Regions from separate parts of the Paenibacillus sp. P2(2022) genome, predicted to be linked through region 1. Evidence: riboswitches for the same ligand, from Rfam matches in the RefSeq annotation. Region 1 holds a riboswitch; the other holds the start of a gene.
What was found. Region 1 has a riboswitch for cobalamin ahead of MMB75_RS07920 (ABC transporter substrate-binding protein). Riboswitches for the same ligand answer to the same signal wherever they lie in the genome.
Positions count from the first base shown of each region.

Region 2: it holds a riboswitch for cobalamin, as region 1 does, so the genes downstream of both, MMB75_RS14045 (ABC transporter substrate-binding protein) here and MMB75_RS07920 (ABC transporter substrate-binding protein) in region 1, are expected to answer to the same signal.

Region 1 covers NZ_JAKWFI010000002.1:163,829-171,242, forward strand. The annotation lists gene lplA (lipoate--protein ligase) at 1-235, opposite strand, end outside; gene cobD (threonine-phosphate decarboxylase CobD) at 397-1,500, shown strand; gene cbiB (adenosylcobinamide-phosphate synthase CbiB) at 1,490-2,461, shown strand; gene MMB75_RS07915 (histidine phosphatase family protein) at 2,476-3,228, shown strand; cobalamin riboswitch at 3,324-3,539, shown strand; gene MMB75_RS07920 (ABC transporter substrate-binding protein) at 3,749-4,756, shown strand; gene MMB75_RS07925 (FecCD family ABC transporter permease) at 4,753-5,799, shown strand; gene MMB75_RS07930 (ABC transporter ATP-binding protein) at 5,796-6,632, shown strand; gene cobT (nicotinate-nucleotide--dimethylbenzimidazole phosphoribosyltransferase) at 6,673-7,414, shown strand, end outside.
Region 2 covers NZ_JAKWFI010000003.1:507,201-514,614, reverse strand. The annotation lists gene MMB75_RS14055 (nucleobase:cation symporter-2 family protein) at 1-1,110, shown strand, start outside; gene MMB75_RS14050 (hypothetical protein) at 1,363-1,494, shown strand; cobalamin riboswitch at 1,877-2,081, shown strand; gene MMB75_RS14045 (ABC transporter substrate-binding protein) at 2,298-3,881, shown strand; gene nikB (nickel ABC transporter permease) at 3,897-4,826, shown strand; gene nikC (nickel transporter permease) at 4,841-5,656, shown strand; gene MMB75_RS14030 (ATP-binding cassette domain-containing protein) at 5,656-6,573, shown strand; gene MMB75_RS14025 (ABC transporter ATP-binding protein) at 6,570-7,346, shown strand.

The sequences.
Region 1 (7,414 bases):
CATGATATACAGCCCCGCCGCCGGACAGGCGACGAACGACTTGAATATTATTGTCTCTCACAAACTCAGCGTTGATTTCTTCAACGGTGTTTTGATGCTTGCCTATAATAATAGAAGGCTGATTAATGTAAAACAGCAGATAGCTGTCGTCCAGCGGTAAATGCTTGAGCGCGTATTCCTCAATAGCAAGATTAATGGCTGGATCGTGTATGCCCTGGTTGTCGATGAACAGCATGTCCATTCCTCCGTATATACAAACTGTGTATTTTATGTGTGCCTCCCCCTATTGTAACCCAAGTGAGCCATGTACAAAAGCTCATTTGCATTGACGGGACGCAAAAAGCAGCCTCATAATGGAGCTAAATGATTGAAAACGGGCGGAAAGGATATGAGGCAATGATAGAGGTTTACGGTCATGGCGGGGACAGGGAAACAGCTGCCGCGACATTTGGCGGAGCTGCGGCGGATTTTGTGGATTTTAGTGCAAATATTAATCCGCTTGGTCCGCCACCGGAGGTGCTTGAGGCACTGCAAAGCTCATTGGACACGGTGATTCGCTATCCTGACCCTGGGCATCGCCACTTTAAAAATATGCTGGCACGGCGGCTGCACGTTCCACCGGAGTCGCTGAGCATCGGTAACGGCGCTGCTGAAAGCATGGCGCTGCTGCTATTGGGCCTGGCTCCCAAGCGTGTGGGCACAGTGGAGCCGTGTTTTTCGGAATATGCCGAGCTGGCTGGCAAATTTGGAGCCGAGATCCACCGGGTATACGGGAAGGCTTCGCTTCAATGGAAGGCAGACGTGGAGGACATCCTTCAGCTCATGGAGCAGGTAGATGTATTGTTCCTTGGGCAACCGAATAATCCGAACGGTGTGCAATATGGTGAGCAGGAGCTATATGAACTGGCAGAGGCGGCTGGCAGAACGGGTACCGTGCTGGTGGTGGATGAGGCCTTTATTGATTTTATCCCACTGGAACGGCAAATCTCACTATTGCCTGTGCTGGATCGCTATCCTCATGTGATTTTGATCCGATCGATGACCAAATTTTATGCCATTCCTGGCTTGCGATTGGGCTATGCGATTGCTCATCCGGACTATATCCGGCAAATGACGGCCAAACAGGTGACCTGGAGTGTTAATGGATTGGCGTTGCTGGCTGGAGAGGCGTGTCTGAGAAGTGGGCAAGCTTATGAGCGCCGCACACAGGAACTGATTGCGACGGAGCGCAGTCGCTTGCTGACTGCCTTAGCGGAATGGGGCTGCGGTGTCGTTCCCGGCGAAGCCAATTATGTGCTAGCAAGGGCGCCGGGAACGTGGAGTTCATCGGCTATTCAGCAGGCGCTTGGACAACGTGGGATTCTTATACGTAGCTGTGCCATGTATCCGGGGCTGTCGGCGAGCCATTTTCGAATTGCAGTCAAGGACGCCGAAGCCAATAATATGCTGCTGTCCGCACTCAGTGAAGTGCTGGAGGAGGAGCAGGGGCGTGATAGTTAGCTTGATCATAATGGCAGCCTATTTGCTGGACAGGCTAATCGGCGATCCGAGATGGTTGCCACATCCAGTCATCGGGATGGGACATGCCATTTCAGCATTGGAAAAAGCGATTCGTCGTAAGGTCCGCAGTGACCGGGGATTGAAACGTGCGGGTATACTGCTTCCACTCATTGTGGCAGGAGGCTCCTTTGGGCTTGCTTGGGGGCTATTGCGTGTGCTTGCCTGGATTCACCCATGGTTGTCTGTCGTCGTAGAAATTGTTCTGGTTGCAACCACAATTGCTTCCAAAGGACTAAAGGACGCAGGGATGGCCGTATACCGAGCGTTGCAGGCGAATAACCTGACTGTGGCACGTCGGGAGCTAGGCATGATTGTTGGGAGGGATACGCAGCAGCTTGACGAGCCTGAAATTGTACGCGGTACCGTCGAAACAGTCGCTGAAAATATCGTGGACGCCATTATTTCCCCGCTTTTTTATGCCCTGATCGGGGGAGCCCCCTTGGCACTGGCATATCGTGCCGTAAATACGCTCGACTCAATGGTTGGCTACAAAAATGAAAAGTACCTGCATTTAGGCTGGGCCTCGGCACGTCTGGACGATGTAGCTAACTACATTCCGGCTCGCCTGACAGCAGTTATGCTTGTGATAGCGGCGTGGTTGTATCGGCTGGATGCTGCAAGAAGCTGGCGCACAGTCAAGCAGGATGCCCGTCTGCACCCCAGTCCAAACAGCGGCTTTCCCGAATCAGCGGTGGCAGGTGCCTTGGGGATTCGTCTTGGTGGCTATAACGTGTATCACGGCGTACGCTCCTTTCGGGCATATATGGGCGAAGAGATACGACCACTGGAGTCGAAGGATATCCGGCATACAATCCGGCTGATGTTCGCCGTATCCACTATGTTTGTAGGGTTGTGTTTGTTGGGAGTTGCGGGGTGTTTTGCCTTGGGATGGATGCGGTGAGGAGTGACATTATTTTGAAACAAAATACAGAAGGGAAAAGAGTGCGAGAACGTGCACTAAGTCCGAACCCACAACAGGATAGTGAGCCGAATGATGCTAAAGAAGGTCTGCAATGGGACATGGAGCTCGTGCTAGTTCGTCATGGCACAACCTTATGGAATAAGGAACGTCGATATGTGGGACATGCCGATTTGAGTTTGCTGTCTGGAGCAGAGCAGGAATTAAAGCCTTTACGGGAAAAATTGCAGGGCCAGTCCTTTGCTCAAATCTATTGCAGTGACTTGATGCGATGTCGCCAGACCTTGCAGATCATTTTGCCGGAGTCAGCAAAGACGTCTGAACGTTTCCTGTCTGCTATGCCTCCTATCATGGAACCACGTCTGCGAGAACTTCACTTTGGCGAGTGGGATGGAAAAACGTATGACATGCTTAAGGATGTGGCGTTGTATCGCGCTTGGATTGATGAGCCGCAACGAATCACCCCGCCTGGAGGAGAGTCTTGGGTCCATTTTGTGAATCGTCTGCGCGAATTCCGTGACTCTCTGTTTGCGTGGCGCATTGCTTTGAAGGTTCAGCCAATAGAGTCGAATGCTGCACCGCCCTCTGTTTTGGTTGTCACGCATGGTGGAGTAATTCGCCAATTGGTTTGTATGCTGATACCAGGTCATGATTTTTGGAGTCTGAATCCAAAACCGGGAGAAGCGATTAGGCTTCAGTTAAGGCTGGCAGGACTGCACAATTGTATAGCAAAATTGCTTTTTCACTAGGGTAGTTGTGGCGAATCAAGCAGCTGTTTGGGTTGTAAGCTAACTCTTTTTAACCTATAATCATCAAGTAAAAGAACGGCTTGACTACACTACATCAAATATCCAGCAGACGAGGTCGGCGCCGTGTGAGGGAACTTGCTTTTCTTCATTGCGCTGTTAAAAGGGAAGTCGGTGTGAGTCCGACGCGGTCCCGCCACTGTAAATGGAAACATGCTCATTAGCCCTGTTACATGTGCCGCCAAGCATGTGAAAGAATATCAGGGCATGCCTCTTCCATAAGTCAGGATACCTGCCCGTCCGCCTGTCACCATAATCCTTCGAGGAAAGGATGACGTGTTCGCAGTGACTGTCCATGCGGAAAGAAGCTGCCCGCCTGCGCACGATCTGTGCTAACGTGACCCCTGTATCCTGATATGAGGATGCGGGGGTTTTTGATAGGAAAAGAAGGCTGGAATGAGGAAAATATCGGATGATGTTCAAGTAACGCTCTTAACGATTTTTGTATGAAGGGGTGCAAATCATGGCAGGCAAAAAAATAAAGGTATGGACAACAGGTCTATTGGCGCTGATATTGGCAGTTGTGCTGAGTGCATGTGGCGCGAATGGAAAAAATGTAGAAAATAAAGAGGGCCAAGCTTCTTCACAGCAGCCGGGACAGACCGTAACCGCACAAGAGCCTCCGGGCAAAACGGTTTACCCGCTAACGGTTAAGGATGCAACAGGACAGGAATTTACATTTAAAAAGGCACCGGACAAGATCGTTTCCGTCTCCCCGGCAGAAACCGAGGCGTTGTTCGCTATCGGATTGGATAAGGAAATTGTTGGTGTATCCGACTACTCTGATTACCCGGAGGCAGCTACGAAAAAGCCTAAAGTGGGCGGTATTATGAAACCGAACGAAGAGGCGATCATTGCTGCGAACCCTGATGTCGTTTTTGCAGGAATTTCACTTAGTGAACAGGCTACGACTAAGCTACGTGACATGGGAATTATGATTTTTAAAACGGAACCGAAGACCGTTGAAGATGTCATAGCTAACATCGAATTGTATGGGAAAATCACCGATCATCAGAAAGAAGCGAGAGCGGTGACCGACAAGATGAGAGCAGATGTAGCGGAAGTGAAAGAAGGAGTTAAAAATATCGGCAAAGGGCAGAAGCTACGGGTATACGTCGAATTTTCACCAGGCTGGACAGTGGGTAAAGGCGAGTTTATGGACGAACTGATCACATTGGCGGGCGGCGAAAACGTGGGTGCCACGCAGAAGGGCTGGTACCAAATCAGTGAGGAAAATATTATAGCTGCCAACCCTGACGTGATTTTATACAGCAAAAGTGTGAAGGATGACAAAACAGGCCAGTCCCTCGGCGATATCATAAAAGCTCGTAGTGGATGGGATCAAATATCGGCTGTTCGTAACAATCGTGTATTTGCCGTGGATGATAATTTGATTAGCCGTCCAGGTCCACGCGTAACAGAAGGGCTCAAGGAAGTAGCCAAGGGCGTGTACCCTGAAATTTTCAAATGAATCGTAGACTGATCGGTTTTGGGGGGACTGGTCTTGTCTTGCTGCTGCTGACGCTGCTGCTCTGTCTTGGCATCGGCTCGGTCAGTCTTCCGGTCAGCCAGATCACAGGTATTTTGATCAACCACCTACCGTGGTTAGGTGATACGTTTACACCGGATTGGAATACATCTGCAGAGCAGATTATTTTGAAGGTCAGACTGCCACGGGTGTTACTGGGAATGTTGGTTGGAGCAGCGCTGGCGCTGGCGGGAGCCGGATTTCAGGGTGTGCTACGTAATCCTTTGGCTGATCCGTATACACTGGGAGTGTCTTCGGGAGCTTCGGTAGGAGCGGCAGTGCTGATTTATTGGGGGCTTCAATTTTCATTTGTGGGTATATGGACCCTTCCGCTAGTCGCATTTATAACCGGCATGCTGACGCTGTGGATGGTGTTGACGTTGGCGCGTGAAGGTGGGAAAATTCCGACCCAAAGCCTCATTTTATCAGGTGTGGTGATGCAATTTTTTGGGGGAGCCATTGTTTCTTTTCTGACAGCCATGTCGAAGGAAACAGTCAATGAAATATTGTACTGGACGTTGGGAAGTCTTAGTCTGCGAGGTTGGTCATATACGGGAATTCTTTTACCTTACGTGATCGTTGGGCTGGTGTTTCTATGGAACCGGGCACGGGTGCTGAATATTCTGGCTTTGGGTGAACGTCAAGCGGCTCATATGGGGGTTCATGTAGATGCGACGAAGCTATCTGTCCTGATCATATCTACCTTGCTGACAGCTGCCGCTGTCTCAGTATGCGGAGTCATTGGCTTTGTCGGACTCGTTGTACCACATATCATTCGTCTGGTGACAGGTCCTGATTACCGGATGATCGTTCCGTTGTCAGCACTGGGTGGAGCTATTTTTATGGCTTGGGCAGATACGGCAGCTCGTACGCTGTTAGCCCCGACGGAAATTCCTTTGGGCGTGATGACAGCCTTTGTGGGAGCACCGTTCTTCGCATATCTCCTGTACCGGAACAAGAAGCTGCGCAGGGGGGATCTGCTGTGACCGAACCAAGTGAATTACTAAAGGTGCGTGCTCGAGCATTAGAGGTAGCGGGCCTGAGCCGTGCTTATGGGGATTTCCATGTGCTAAAGAATGTTAGCTGGAACGTAGACGAAGGAGCTTGGTGGGGGATCATTGGTCCGAATGGGAGTGGTAAATCGACGTTGCTGCATCTGCTTTCTGGCGTAGATCAGCCGACTTCTGGAAGTGTTCATATCTATGGCAAAAAGGTCGGTAGCTACAGCAGAAAAGAGCTTTCCCGACTTGTAGCCGTACTCCAGCAGGAGGGCATTCCTCCAGTGAGATACACCGTCAGGGAAGTTATAGAAATGGGGCGGTTTCCTCATCAGGACTGGCTAGGCAGGGAAAAGAGAGTTGATGTGGAGGCGATTACGGATCGGGTCCTAGCGCGATTGAGTCTAACTTCACTGGCCGACAGAACATTGGACCGCTTGAGTGGAGGACAGCGACAGCGTGTAGCTTTGGCAAAGGTGATGGTGCAGGAACCACAGATATTGCTGCTGGACGAACCTACGACCTATCTGGATTTGCGCTATCAGCTTGAATTTATGGAATTGCTGGCAGAATGGCGTCAAGAAACGGGCGTGACAATCATTGCTGTCTTGCATGATCTGAATTTGGCGGCACAGTTTTGCGATAATTTGCTTGTACTTAAGGATGGAATGGTTGAAGGATTGGGAGCTTCAACGGATTTGCTAACGGAGGATCGGATTCGGCGTGTATATGGTGTGGAGCCTGTGATGCTTCCGCATCCCGATAGCGGTGTGCCGCAGCTCTTGCTGCGCAGAAGCGCTGCGTCTACAGCAGATCAATAGGAGATTGTAAACATACTAAAAAGAGCAGGGAGTGGAAGGTATGAACGACAAGCTGCGTCAGCTGATCGATAGCATAGCCCAGCCGGATGGAGTGGCGGCTTCGGCAGCGTCAGCACATTTGGACCAATTAACAAAGCCACCTGGAAGTCTTGGAAAGCTGGAGAGCTTGGCCATCCAGCTAGCAGGAATTACTGGCGTGGACAAGCCTGAATTTGATCGTAAAACGGTGATGGTCATGGCTGCGGATCATGGGGTGTGTGAAGAGGGAGTTAGCGCCTTTCCAGCTGAGGTTACGCAGCAAATGCTGTATAACATGCTGTCAGGCGGCGCAGCAATTAATGTGCTGGCACGTCATGCAGGCGCTGATGTCCAGGTAATAGATGTTGGCGTGAATGCGGACGTTGCTCACCCGGATTTGGTGAATCGTAAGGTGCGTATGGGCACTTCGAATATGGCTAAAGGGCCAGCCATGCTGCGTACGGAAGCGGAACAAGCGGTTTTGGCCGGAGCTGAAGCCGTAGCAGAAGCGGTTAAAGGTGGCACACGGCTATTTGTTACCGGAGAGCTAGGGATCGGGAATACGACAGCCAGCGCTGCGGTTGTATGTGCGCTCACCGGACTTGATCCGGAAGTGATCGTGGGCCGGGGAACGGGGGTAGATGTGGCGGGGCTTACCCGTAAAATAGCCGTTGTCTGCCGCGCATTGGATGTGAATCAACCGGATGCCAATGACGCGCTGGACGTGCTGACCAAGGTCGGCGGTCTGGAGATTGCCGCTCTGG
Region 2 (7,414 bases), on a different contig from region 1:
AGTAGACTTCCCGTCATTTTGGGCTGTACGTTTACGGCAGTAGGACCCATTATCGCAATTGCTTCGACATCAAATCTGGCGACAGCGTACGGTGCCATCATTTTGTCCGGTATATTTGTGGTGCTTGCGGCACCGTTGTATGGCAAACTGTTACGCTTTTTCCCAACAGTGGTTACCGGCTCGGTCGTTACGATTATCGGTCTATCCCTTATTCCGGTGGCGATGAACAATGTAGCGGGTGGTCAGGGCAGCGCGGATTTTGGACAGCCGCGTAATTTGCTGCTGGCGCTGGTTACACTACTGGTTATTCTGCTTGTCAATCGAGTAGCCAAGGGCTTTTTACGCTCGATTTCCGTTCTTATTGGTCTGTTCGCAGGTACTGTAGTCGCCTATGCGATGGGAATGGTGCATTTTGCTCCCGTAGCGGATGCTTCGTGGGTGAGTATTGCGCAGCCGTTTTATTTTGGTAAGCCGGAGTTTAGCATTATGGCAGTATGTACGATGATTATCGTCAATATTGTGAGCATGGTCGAGTCTACGGGGGTTTATCTAGCAGTAGGTAAAGCGATTGATCAGAAAGTGGAGCAAAAGCAAATCGTCAATGGACTTCGTTCGGAAGGACTTGCAATTATGTTGGGCGGTATTTTTAATGCGTTCCCTTACACGGCCTTCTCCCAAAATGTGGGTTTAATCTCGCTGACTCGCGTCAAATCCCGTAACGTTATTTTTGCTGCTGGCGGCATCATGGTCGTCCTCGGTTTGCTGCCTAAGCTGGCTGCCTTGACGACAGTGATTCCTAACGCTGTGCTGGGCGGGGCGATGATCGTCATGTTTGGCTCGGTTGCTGCATCAGGCATGTCTATTTTGTCAGAAGTGGATCTGCGGAAAGAAAGCAATCTGCTGATTGCAGCATGCAGTATTGCCGTGGGCCTAGGCTCAGCTGTTCTGCCGCAAATGTTCGACCAACTGCCGAGCTTTGCCAAAATGCTGCTGCAAAACGGCATCGTATCTGGCTCGATTACGGCAATTGTCTTGAACATTGTTTTGGCAAGAAAACAGGGTGAATCGGTCAAAGGCGTTAATGTCTCAGAAGTTCCACAGAAGGTTTGATGAATAGGAAATAAACAAAAACAGCCGGAGAGAGGGCGTAGCCTCTTTTCCGGCTGTTTGGCATGGGGTTATCCAGAACTAGTTATTTATTAAGCAGCATGAAATTATTGATAAAACCCTCTTTCTGTATGAAGATCGGGGTTTGGATTTTCGAGTGGTAGGAAGAGGCATGGTATAATCTACCTTAAGGACTTTGGATAGTGGTGGATGTTTTCGGATCACGGCGCAGCTTCCCGAAAGGGGGTGAAGCCGATGGTCAACCTTGTGTCGTGCTATGATGTGCTGCGTTGGATGGTTACGTTACTAAGCCTGGTGTTTAGTATTCGTAAGCTTTATCGCTGGCTGCGTCGGAAATTTCGGAACAAGCGAAAACCCACCGCGTAATTAGGTTGGCCCCTAACGGTGGGTTTCGTTCGCATTAACATTCAGTTATGCAGCGCGCCGTGGTGGTGATCCACAGCCTTTCAAGTCCTAAGAGTCTTTGCCGTTGGAGCGGCGAAGGCTCTTTTTAGTATACGGATACGGTGGTTATCTCTATACCTAATTTTAACACGTGAATTGTGTGCACGCAACGTTAAGACATACCTTCAATTGCGCGCAAGCAATGAATAGCCTTGGTCTTGATTCACACTATATCATTCAAATTTAAATTATTACGCAACATTTGTTGACAAGCCAGTAGCAACAAAATAAGATAATCCTAAATCGTAATAAAAAGGAATAAAGGAAGAAAACAGGTGTGAGCCGGACAACTCTATATACGAAGTTTCGTAGAGACGATGTAGATAGTTGTTGAGCGTGTTCACTTAAAAGGGAAGTTCGGTAGATTCCGACACGGACCCGCCACTGTATACAGGCATCAGCAGGGTACTGCTGGAGCTTTCAGAACAAGCCACTGGAACTGTGAGGAACCGGGAAGGCCTGAAAGATACGCTTGGAGTCAGGAGACCTGCCTGTTTTGACATCACTGTCAGACCCACGGGATGCTGGGGAGGTGGTTAGGCGTGCTGCATACGGAATGTCTGAAACCGATCTGATCCCTTCTATGTTTTTGGAGCTGGCTTTGAGGTGAGTTTTGACATTTTATAATGAAAGCATTTCTGACTGCTGATCAAGTGGTTGGGAATGCTTTTTCGCGTTTTGCGTTAGGTTTATACGATTTTACAAGATAGAGGGGGAAATGTGGGATGATAGGCAATCGTAATAGGCGTTCATGGTTCATATGTACAGGATTGCTGCTGCTGATGGCAGTTATGACTCTTTCGGGATGTGGCGCAGCCACGAAGACGGAGGATAGCTCGGGCAAGGGTGAGAACACGTCTGCACAACAGACTCAAGCAGATAAAAAGCTGGTGATGGCGTATACGTGGAAACCGTCAGGCGTCGATCCGCATGGAGACAATAGCTGGGATGTGATGCGTTCCGGTGCCGGTGAGACACTCATTCGTTTGAATGAAAAACTGGAACCTGTAGCTTGGCTAGCCAAGGAGTGGAAGCATGATAGTCCTAATGTGTGGTCGTTCAGCGTGCAGGATAAGGTCACGTTTCATAATGGAAAGAGCATGGATGCAGTAAGTGTAAAAGCATCTTTGCTGCGCTCAATCGAAAAAAGCCATCTGGCGAAGGATTTACTGGATGTGAAGTCCATTGATGTAACTGGTCCGCTGACGCTGAAAATTACGACAAACCAGCCGAATGCAGCGCTGGTATCCAATTTGGCTGATCCGTCAACGATTGTACTGGATGTGGCATCCATGAAAGATGAGCAAAGCTACCCTGCAATGACAGGTGCTTTTAAAATCAAAGCCTTCAACAAGGATCAATCCTTGGTCGTCGAGCGTTATGACGGATACTGGGGCGAAAAGGCGCGATTGGCCGAAGCGACGATGAAATTCATTACGGACGGTAATTCGCGCCTGATGGCGTTACAATCTGGTGAGGTGGATGTAGCGACGGATATTCCGGTAGATAACGCAGAGGTATTAAAAAAGAACGACAAGCTACAAGTGCTGTCGGCTCCATCCTTGCGCACCCATATGATTGTGTACAACATGGAATCACCTGTGTTCAAGGATGCAACCAACCGTAAGGTGGTGGACAGTCTGATTCCGCGCGCATCCATTGTGAGCGCCGTCATGAGAGGCTTCGGTACGGAAGCAAGCAGCCCGTTTCCGAGCATTCTTCCCTTCGGTAAGATTGAGCGCAAAGCATTGGACGGAACGGCGGAGCAGTTGTTGACGAAGGATGGCTGGCAGAAGGATGCCCAAGGTACGTGGACCAAGCAGGGCAAGCCATTCGAGGTTACGCTGCTGACCTTCCCACAGCGTCCGGAGCTATCCGTCATGGCTGAGGTGATTCAGAGCCAATTGCTGAATGAGGGAATCCAGGTCAAGATTCGCAAGGTGGAAAATATCGACGAGGCATTGACCAAAAATGATTGGGATTTTGCTATGTACAGCATGCTCACGGCCCATACAGGGGAGCCGCAGTATTTTATGGACATGTTCTACTCCTCTACAAGTGAAGCGAATGTAAGCCGTTATGCTTCCAAACCGCTGGAGAATATTCTTCACAGCCTGAAGTTGGCGAAGGATACCGCACAGCGTAATGCGGTAACACTGCAAGCGCTGGATATCATCAATACAGATTTACCGCAGTCGTTCATTGTGCACCCTGACAATGTGTTTGGTGTGAAAAAAGGAGTAAAGGGCTTTACACCGCATCCGATCGAGTATTACTACATTACAGCGCAATCTGATATTGCGGAATAACGAGCAACGTATCCTATGATTCGTTTTATATTGGAACGTGTGGCGCAGCTGCCCATCATTGTATTCGTTGTATCTACGCTGACTTTTGTACTGATGAGGCTGGCCCCTGGTGACCCTGCTCTCATTTTGCTCACCGCGCATAATGTTCCTGCTTCTGGGGAGGCGCTAACCGCGCTGCGAAACGAACTGGGCTTGAATGAGCCGCTTCATATTCAATATGTGAACTGGCTGAGGGATGTGTTCACAGGACATTGGGGAACCTCGTATGTGTCCAAGGAGTCAGTGCTAAACGAACTATGGAGCAGACTGCCCGCTACGGTGGAGCTAGCTTTGGCGGGCTTTGCCGTCATGGCGGTGCTTACGCTTGGGATGGGACTGGCTGCCTCGCTAAAAGTCAGCGGTCCACTAGATCGTCTGGGCAGGCTGTTCGCTTTGCTGGGATCGTCAATTCCTTCTTTTTGGCTTGGGTTTCTGCTGATCTATCTATTTTCCGTTCGCTTGGGCTGGCTCCCATCCATGGGAAGGGAGGACTGGACACATTTAGTGCTCCCAGCGCTGACGCTTGGTGCAGGATTGGGAACGGTGCAAGCCCGTGTATTGCGTGCTCAGATGCTGGAGCTGAGTGACCGGAATTTTGTGAAGGCAGCGAGAGCTCGCGGTTTTTCACGTATGCATATTCTCTTTTTTGAGATATTTAAACATGCCGTTCTGCCTATGATCACGCTATTAGGTACGAATCTATCATTTATGCTGGCAGGTAACGTCATCGTAGAAACCATTTTTTCATGGCCAGGGTTAGGAAAGTATTTTATAGATGCAATTACGCAGCGGGATTACCCGGTGATTCAGGGATATGTTATGTTTGCCGCGTTTTTAATTGTAGGTGTTCAGTGTTTGGTGGATGTGGTCCAGACGGTGATAGATCCAAGGCTGCGTTTGCGTTAAGGGGGAAGCTGAAAATGAAAAAGATACGGCTTTCCTTTAGAGGAAGCTTGCTGGCAGGGGGCGCACTGTTTGGCCTGATCGTGCTGCTTGGGTTGCTGGCTCCCTGGGCCGCTCCGCATGATCCTCTGCATGTGGACCTTCTGAACCGTTTGGCACCACCCAGCCGTAAATATCCTTTCGGTACGGATCATCTGGGTCGGGATGTGCTGTCACGGCTCATTTATGGAATTCGGACAAGCGTGTTAATCGCTTGTGCGATTACGGTAGCAACGCTGTGTATTAGTCTGCCCACAGGCATGCTCATTGGTTATGTGCGAGGACGCGTGGATCAGCTGATTATGCGGGGAATCGATGGCGTACTGGCTTTTCCCGATATTATTTTAACGGTGGCGATTGTGGGTATTTTGGGGCCGGGTTTCGTCAACATGACCTTAGCGATTATTGCGGTACGGTGGGCGGGCTATGTCCGCTATATCCGTAGTTTGGTTCAAAAAGCCTGCCAGGAGGACTATGTACGGTATGCCCGTTTGTCCGGCAATTCACACGTGCGCATACTAAGACGTTATGTATTGCCACAAGTATGGCCGCAATTATTGGTATATGCGGTATGGGATATTGGACACGTGGTGTTGATGATCGCTGGACTCTCCTTTCTTGGATTGGGTGTACAGCCGCCCAAGCCAGAGTGGGGCGTGATGCTGCATGATGCAACCTCGTATTTTCAGGTGGCTCCGCATGTTATGATCTTTCCGGGTTTGGCGATTATGCTGTTTGTGCTTGCCTGCCAGCTTCTGGGTGATCATTTTTCAGAAAAGGGGGCGGCGAAATAGTGGGAAAACGACCAGTCATAGGGTGGAAGGATACGATAGAGCGAGCTTACGTACAAAAACCGTTGTTACACGTGGAACATTTGGAGATTAGTCGTACAGGTGCAGGAGCAAGCGGAAGCGAGAGCAATCCGCTACTGCGAGATGTGAACTTTTCCGTCTACCCAGGGGAAATTGTGGCTCTGACTGGACCAAGTGGATGTGGCAAGAGCCTGACCGCACACGCAATCGCGGGTATGCTGGACCCAAGTGTTGGTGTTACGCAAGGGTGCATCTACTATAACGGGGAAGACATTATCCCATTCCATGAACAGCGCTGGCAAAGACTGCGCCGTGAGGATATTGCCCTGCTCATTCAACAATCGCTGAGCGGGCTGAATCCGATCCGTACCGTCCGCGCCCAGCTGACGGATACGCTTAGACTGCACAGGCGGCGCCAAATGCACGCCCAGAAGGAGCAGGGACAGGCTGATCTTGCCCCGTCCCACACTGCATCACAGCAGACCCATCGACGACAGGGCGTAATGTCACGGATGCGACAGATGCTGAACCGTGTCACGGAGCTGGCTGGAGGCCGCACTACTCCAGGGCAGGAAGCTTATTTGTGTTCTCTGCTCCGCAAGGTCGGTTTTGCCGATCCTGAGTATATTCTGTCATCATATCCTTTTGAACTAAGCGGAGGTATGTGCCAAAGGGTGCTGCTGGCTGCAATGTTAAGCTCCGGCCCGCGCCTCTTTATTGCCGACGAGCCCACTACAGCGCTGGATGTGATCAACCGCGACAAGGTTCTGTCATTGCTTTTACAGTTGAGAGAGGATTTCGAGCTCACTATTTTGTTAATTTCACATGATCGTCAGGGTATGAGTCGCGTAGCAGATCGAGTATTGGAGATGACCCCGGAAGGGAGGATGCAACCGTGATATTGGAATTGAAGAACGTCACCAAAGCTTATCCTGTCCGCAGACGGAGAAAAGGCTGGTTCAATACGAAACACAGTGAGCAGGCTATAAAGAAAGTGAGCTTGGAATTACGACAGGGAGAATGCCTTGGACTGGTTGGAGAAAGCGGAAGTGGCAAAAGTACGCTGGCACAGTGTATCCTGGGGCTAGAGTCGTTGACCTCGGGGGAAATCTGGCTGAATCAGCAGCCCATACATACCGGAAGGATGAAAGATATTCATCTGTACAAACGAATCCAGTTAGTCGCGCAGGACTCGGCCTCCTCACTGCATCCCCGTATGACCATTCGAGATATTCTGATGGAGCCGATCTGCAACTATTTTCCTGAGCGAAAAGTAAGGGCACTGGATATCTGCCTTTCCTTACTGGAATCGGTAGGGTTAGAGGCTGACAGTCTGAAAAAATACCCTGCGCAGCTAAGCGGTGGACAAAAACAGCGGGTGTGCATTGCTCGGGCGTTGGCCGTTGAACCAGAAATCATCCTGTTCGATGAATCCGTCGCCAATCTGGATACGACAACCCAGTCCTCCGTGCTGAACATGCTCAAAAGAATGCAGCTCGAACGTCAGTTGTCCTATCTTTTCATCACCCATGATCTTCAATCCACCCGTACGTTCTGTGATCGTGTTGCCGTCATGGTTCAGGGAGAGATCGTGGAAATATTTGAGGATTGGGATGAAGAGCTAGTGAAGCATGAATACACGCGTACTCTATTTCAAACGTTGGCGGATTAATCCATAAATTTAATATTATACAAATTCAAAATAAATAAGAGCTTTGCTTGTCGAATATTGTTGACAAA